Regions from separate parts of the Streptomyces sp. NPDC091387 genome, predicted to be linked through region 2. Evidence: riboswitches for the same ligand, from Rfam matches in the RefSeq annotation. Region 2 holds a riboswitch; each other region holds the start of a gene.
What was found. A riboswitch is a leader RNA that binds a small molecule or an ion and turns the genes downstream of it on or off. The one in region 2 is predicted to bind cyclic di-AMP.
Positions count from the first base shown of each region.

Region 1: it holds a riboswitch for cyclic di-AMP, as region 2 does, so the genes downstream of both, ACIQM0_RS36195 (M23 family metallopeptidase) here and ACIQM0_RS18020 (peptidoglycan DD-metalloendopeptidase family protein) in region 2, are expected to answer to the same signal.
Region 3: it holds a riboswitch for cyclic di-AMP, as region 2 does, so the genes downstream of both, ACIQM0_RS25040 (transglycosylase family protein) here and ACIQM0_RS18020 (peptidoglycan DD-metalloendopeptidase family protein) in region 2, are expected to answer to the same signal.

Region 1 covers NZ_JBIVTZ010000027.1:62,200-64,450, forward strand. The annotation lists gene ACIQM0_RS36190 (PP2C family protein-serine/threonine phosphatase) at 1-405, shown strand, start outside; cyclic di-AMP (ydaO/yuaA leader) riboswitch at 694-847, shown strand; gene ACIQM0_RS36195 (M23 family metallopeptidase) at 859-2,034, shown strand; gene ACIQM0_RS36200 (aldo/keto reductase) at 2,150-2,251, shown strand, end outside.
Region 2 covers NZ_JBIVTZ010000008.1:131,190-133,440, forward strand. The annotation lists gene ACIQM0_RS18015 (tyrosine-protein phosphatase) at 1-321, opposite strand, end outside; cyclic di-AMP (ydaO/yuaA leader) riboswitch at 756-945, shown strand; gene ACIQM0_RS18020 (peptidoglycan DD-metalloendopeptidase family protein) at 949-1,911, shown strand; gene ACIQM0_RS18025 (SGNH/GDSL hydrolase family protein) at 2,095-2,251, shown strand, end outside.
Region 3 covers NZ_JBIVTZ010000012.1:97,891-100,141, reverse strand. The annotation lists gene ACIQM0_RS25045 (transglycosylase family protein) at 1-564, shown strand, start outside; cyclic di-AMP (ydaO/yuaA leader) riboswitch at 877-1,048, shown strand; gene ACIQM0_RS25040 (transglycosylase family protein) at 1,053-1,790, shown strand; gene eno (phosphopyruvate hydratase) at 2,066-2,251, shown strand, end outside.

The sequences.
Region 1 (2,251 bases), on a different contig from region 2:
AACCGCGGCCACCCCGAACCGCTGCTGCTGCACTCGGACGGGGCGCTGGAGGTGCTGCGGCCCACGCTGCCCGCGCTGCCCCTGGGGATGGACCTGGGCGTGTGGCCGGACCGCTCCGACGAGTGGGAGCTGCCCGCCGGGGCGACGCTCCTCCTGTACACGGACGGCCTCTCCGAGGCCCGGGACGCCGCCGGGGTCTTCTACGACCCCGCGGAGCGGCTGCGCGGGCGGATCTTCCCGGGTCCCGAGGAACTGCTGTCGGCGCTGACCGATGACGTACGGCTGCACACCGGTGGGGTGACGACCGACGACATGGCGCTGCTCGCGGTCGTGCGCCCCACCGAGGGTCAGCCGGAGCGGCGCACGACCGTGAAGATCGTGGGTCTGGGGGGCGGTGCCGGGTGAAGGCGGAGGGGAGGACGGGGGAGAGTGCGCGGGGAAGTGGGGGAGGAGGCGCGGCCGATGCCACCGTGCGTAACCGTAAGGAACCCCTCCGCATAACATTTGACGCAACGTCAGAAAACAGATAACGATTGAGGGGCGATCAACTCGTCCGATTCCACCCGGTTGTGTCCCGTAAAGTCCAGGCCAAAGACGGGAATGATCAGTTGGAACGGCTTGGAATCGGACCCGTGTGTCTATTAACGTTCGATAACGCAGCGCGGTTGTCCCAGCCGCCGTCAGAGGCGGCACCGTGCGCGAGCGCCGAATTCCGCAAGGGAACCGGGGAACCACCTACATGGGGTGAATCGGGCATCTCTGTCTCGTCGAGAGACGGAGGGACCCGTAGGAGACCTTCCTGCTCCGAACCCGTCAGCTAACCCGGTAGGCGAGAAGGAAGGAAAGGAGTGCGCCCCAGTGGCGTCCAACAAGCCTGCCCCCGAAGCCCCCTCCCGGTTCGCACCCGAACTCGGAAACGACTTCGGAACCGGGCCCGGTGCCGTCTACGGCACCCACCACGGAACCGTTTACGGGACCGACTACGGAACCGCTTACGGAACCGATCGGGGCAGCGAGTTCGGCAACGTCTTCCCTGCCGAAGAGGCCGAGTCCGGCAAGGCGTGGGAGGAATGGAACCCCACGGAGGAGTCCGTCCGCCCCGTACGCGGCAAGCACCGCGTCGCCAAGCAGCGCAACGGTCTCGCCCGTAGCTCCACCGTTCTCGGCGTCGGTGTCATCGCGGCCGTCGGCGCGGGCGGCATGGCCTCCGCACAGAGCAAGCCGCCGGTCTCCATCTCCCTTCCCGACGCCATCTCGGACAAGCTCCCCGAGGCCAAGTCCCTGCCGGGCGTCGGCGCACTGTTCTCCAGCGGCTCCGAGGCGGAGAAGGCCGGGGCCGAGACCGCCTCCGCCCCGCTGACGACGGCCGGCATCACCACCACAGAGGCCGAGCAGGGCACGACGGACGCCGGCGAGGCGCTCCGCGCCCGCATCCTCCAGCAGGCCGAGCAGCAGCAGGACTCCGCCGACGCGGAGGCCAAGGCGGCCCAGGAGAAGGACGCCGCGGAGAAGGCGGCCACCGAGGCGAAGAAGCAGCAGGACGCCGCGGAGGCCAAGGTCGCCGCCGCGAAGAAGAAGGCGGAGGCGGAGGCCAAGAAGAAGGCGGAGGCAGCTCGGCTCGCCAAGCTCGCCGCCGGCTACGCCATCCCCACCTCCTCGTACACGATCACCTCGACCTTCGGCGAGGCCGGTTCGATGTGGTCCTCCGGCTACCACACGGGCCTCGACTTCGCCGCTCCGACAGGTACCCCGATCAAGGCCATCCACACCGGCACCGTCAAGTCGGCAGGCTGGTCCGGTGCTTACGGCTACCGCACGGTCCTGGAGCTCGACGACGGTACGGAGCTGTGGTTCTGCCACCAGTCCTCGATCGGTGTCGGCGTCGGCCAGAAGGTCACCACCGGGGACACCATCGGGCGCGTCGGCGCGACCGGCAACGTGACCGGCCCGCACCTCCACCTCGAGGTCCACACCCCGGACGGCAGCGGGATCGACCCGATGAGCTGGCTGCGCGCCCGTGGCCTGACGGTCTGAGCGGACTGAACCCCGGCAGTCCTGACGCTCCCCCCCGACGTCAGGGCTGCCGGTCCGCTGCCGTAGCTGTACACGGCACGGAATAGCGGAGGCGGGGGAACGGGTTGTTCCCTCCATGACTTCTCTCCGCAAGCTCGGATCGTCCAGCCTGCAGGTCTTCCCGCTCGCCCTCGGCGGCAACGTCTTCGGCTGGACCGCCGACGAGGCGCAGTCCTTC
Region 2 (2,251 bases):
GCGGACCATTCGCCAGAACTCGGTGCCGTCCGCCGGGTCGGTGAGGGGGATGTTCACATTGCGCACGCCGGGCAGCTCGACGTCCGGTCCGTCCAGCTTGAGGTCGGCTGCATTGCGGAAGTCGAAGACGGTGTGGAGGCCGAGACCGCCGAGGAACGCTGCGTCCTCGGCGGTGGCGCCCGCCAGGTGACCGCTGCGGAAGAGCCGCCCGTACCGCACCCGGCGGCCGTCCGATGTGGGCAGCCCGCCCACGTCACGGAAATTACGGACCCCTGCCAGCTCGGGTTCCGTCGACGGGGTCTGCGGCAGCTGCTGCGTCACGGTCACTCCTGGAGGCTCTGCCGCCGACGCGTGTCGCCGACGGGTCCACTCACGTGACGATACGACATCGGATACTCGGGTAATCGTCTCGGTGACGGCCCCGCGCGGACCTCCCGCGGACTCCTGTGCCGACCCCTGTGCGGGTCCCGGTCCGCGGCTCCGACGCGGACGACGGGCACAACATGTCCGTATTAGGGCTTTTAGTCGAACATGCCCCGCTTGAACGGGAGATGGTCGCCCTCTCGTGAGCGGGATCATATCCGTGACGGTGTGTGGCGGCACTCGGGATGGGTAATCCGTGCGCCGCGCGGAAAGCCAAGATCCGTAATCCACGGAGTGTGACCGGAATTCCGCACCGATTTTCCGGAATGGAATCCGGTGTGGAACCTGTGGCTTGTTTCCGCCGTCCCCACTCGCTTACGTTCGCTCTCAATCCGGATGGAACGCCTAATCCTGCCGCCGTCCGGAATTCGCACCCACTCACCGTGTGGCAGGAGCGGGGGAACCAGGTAAGCCGCCGACCGGAGTGATCCGGCCGGCTCGGGGTGAAGTCGCGCCAGGCGCGACCGGGCATCTCCAGCCCGAACCCGACAGCTCACCTCGTAGGCGCCGGAGAGGAAATTCTTCATGCCCATACCGGGTAAGCACCGCCGTCCGAAGTCCAGCACCATTGCCCGTGGCGTCGTCGTCGCGAGCGCCGGCGGAGCCGTCATCGCGCTTCCGCTGCTCGGCGCCACCGGTGCCAACGCCGCGGAGCAGGCCGCTCCCGCCACCGCGAACTCGTCCGCCGCCACGCACACCGCCCCGGCCAAGCCGGTCGCGGAGAAGCAGGCCGGCACCAAGACGTACTCCGTGGTCTCCGGCGACTACCTGTCGAAGATCGCTGCCGAGCACAAGCTCAAGGGCGGCTGGGAGAAGCTGTACCAGGACAACCGCAAGGTCGTCGGCGACGACCCGAGCCTGATCTTCCCGGGCATGAAGCTGACGCTCGGTGGCAAGGCGTGGGGCCACGCCTCCACCACCGGCTCGCACACCTCCGCGGGTACCACCACCCCGTCGAAGGTCCCCTCCGAGGCTCCGGCCAAGACCGAGTCGAAGGCCACCACGGCCTCCAACTCCTCGTCCTCCTCCTCCGACGTCCAGGCGTCCACCGAGACCTCGGCCCCGGCCGAGCAGAGCACCGGCTCCGGTTACGTCCACCCGGTTCCCGGCAACCACACGACCGCCTACCGCGCCTCCGGCGCCAGCTGGTCCAGCGGCAGCCACACCGGCATCGACTTCCCCGTGTCCACCGGCACCAGCGTGAAGGCGATCACCTCGGGCACCGTCGTCACCGCCGGCTGGGGCGGCGCGTACGGCAACGAGGTCGTCATCAAGCACGCCGACGGCCACTACTCGCAGTACGGCCACATGTCCTCGCTCTCCGTCTCCGCGGGCCAGACCGTGACCGCGGGCCAGCAGGTCGGCCTCTCGGGCTCCACCGGCAACGCGACCGGCCCGCACCTGCACTTCGAGATCCGCACGGGTCCGGCGTACGGCTCGGACGTCGACCCGATCGCCTACCTGGCGTCGCACGGGATCAACGTCTGATCCAGGCAGCACCGGTCCGGTGAGCCGGGCCCGAGCAATACAGAGAGGGACGGTGCGCGGCGGCGCACCGTCCCTCTGCTTATTCCCTCTTTACCAAAACCTGACCAGGTGGTCTATCTCACCACCCGTCAACCCCATATTACGGTCGCGTAGGTCACATTCGACGGTGCAGGATATGCCCTTGTGGCAAACGATTCGAGAAACATCCGACAGAGCGTCATCAATCGGCAGGGCGCCATCGAGTCGTACGCGGCGATTGGCGACAGCTTCACCGAGGGAGTCGGCGATCTCGGCCCCGACGGGACTTTCGTCGGCTGGGCGGACAGATTCGCGGTCATCC
Region 3 (2,251 bases), on a different contig from region 2:
TCCCTGCCGGGCGTCGACCCGGGCGACACCCCGTCCGCCGATCCGTCGGAGAGCGCGGACCCGGCCGCGAGTGCCGACCCGTCAGAGAACGCCGACCCGGCGGACGACGCGTCCGAGGGCGCGACGAAGACCCCGTCGGACGACGCCACCGCCGACACCGCCGACAAGGACCGTACGCCGGACGCCCCGGCCTCCCCGTCCGCCACGCCCTCGGCATCCGGCTCCTCTCGTGCGAGCGACCCCTCGGACGCCCCGGACGGGTCCTCCTGGGACGGGGAGACGGGCGGCAGGCACCGCGGCGCGCCGGCCCCGGAGGGGACCGGTGACCGGGACGCGGGGCGGCACGCCTCGCGCGGCGAGGCCGACGCACGGGGCAAGGGCGCACCGGCTGCTGACGGTACGTACACCGTCCGGCCGGGCGACAACCTCTGGGCGATCGCTGACGCACAGGAGCTGCCCGGCGGCTGGACCGAGCTGTACGAGGCCAACAAGGCGGCGGTCGGTTCCGATCCGGACCTCATCCTGCCTGGCCAGAGCCTCGATCTCGGCGTGAAGGCCGGATGAGGGCGGCCGCGCGAGCGGTCTGATCAACAGCTGAAAACGCCTCAAATCTGGGGTACTTAAGAGGCCTATGTCCCACTTTTGACTAAGTGAGACATGGGTCTCTTCGTGTGAACTGGCGCGTCTTGTCCGGGAGCTCCCTCCGCATCCCTTCCGACCTGCGCAAATATATGTTTTTCAGATGCAAGTAAGGGCTGTTTATCCGGTATGTCCTTCTTTGAATGTGGGGGTGGCGTGTGTTTACGGTCAGAACCGCTCGCACCGCGGGCCCCGTCGATCGTCACGCCGAATCCTGCCGTCGGTCGAAGGGAACAGACGCGTAAAGCGCCGTAGGCAGGAGCGGGGGACCCAGGTAAGTGCCGGGCTGGATCGTCGCGAGACGCATCAGGACCGGCTTGGGGTTAAGTCGTGCGCTAGGACGTGCGACCGGGCAACTCACTTGGCCCGAACCCGACAGCTCACCTCGTAGGCGTCGGTGAGGAGAAGTCTCGATGCTGCTTAACAGCAAGGGCAACAAGCACCGCCGTCCGTCCAGGGCCGTCCGTATCGCCACGCTCGCCGGTGTGACCGGTGCCGCCATCGCCGTGCCGCTGATGGGTGCCACCGGCGCCTCCGCGGCCTCCGTCTCCACGTGGGACGCGGTCGCCCAGTGCGAGTCCGGCGGCAACTGGTCCATCAACACCGGCAACGGCTACTACGGCGGTCTGCAGTTCTCGCAGTCCAGCTGGGCCGCCGCCGGCGGTACGCAGTACGCGGCCCGCGCCGACCTGGCCAGCAAGTCCCAGCAGATCGCCGTGGCCGAGAAGCTCCTCGCCATGCAGGGACCGGGTGCCTGGGCCTGCGCCGGTGCCGGCAACCTGAGCAACGACGGTGTCGACCCGGGCGTCGACACTGCCTCCAAGACCGAGACCGCTCCGAAGCAGGAGTCGGCTCCGGCCCAGCAGGCCGAGCCGAAGAAGGCCGAGCGCACCGAGGCCCCCGCCACCAACCGCTCGGACCGCTCGACCGCCCCCGAGGCGGAGCAGAAGAAGACCGTCACCACCCCGACCGGTGAGAAGGTCAAGAAGGGCGACGGCGAGTACAAGGTCGTCACCGGCGACTCGCTGAGCCAGATCGCGGCCGACCACAACGTCAAGGGCGGCTGGGAGCAGCTGTTCAAGCTGAACAAGGACATCGTCACGGACGCCGACATGATCTTCCCGGGCCAGCAGCTCCACCTGGTGAAGTAGTTCAGCACTCTCCTCGCTGACCGCCCCGGCCCGGCCGCACCTCCCCCCGTGCGGCCGGGCCGGGGCTCACCGCTTTCCCGTGTTGATTGTTCAACTGTTGTAGTTACTTGCCAGTAAATTTCTGGCCGTTTGCCCTGCTGTGACCGCTCTTGGGTCCTTTTTCGTCCCAGGGGACGGGCGCGCGGCCGACTGAGACGGCCGCGCCGGTTAGGCTCTTGTCGCAAGGCCAAAGTGACCCTGCACAACCAGCGTCATATCCCAGAAGGAGATGCCTCGTGCCGTCCATCGACGTCGTCGTAGCCCGGGAAATCCTCGACTCCCGGGGCAACCCCACGGTCGAGGTCGAGGTTGGCCTCGACGACGGCAGCACCGGTCGTGCTGCTGTTCCGTCCGGAGCCTCCACCGGTGCGTTCGAGGCCATTGAGCTTCGCGACGGTGACCCCAACCGCTACCACGGGAAG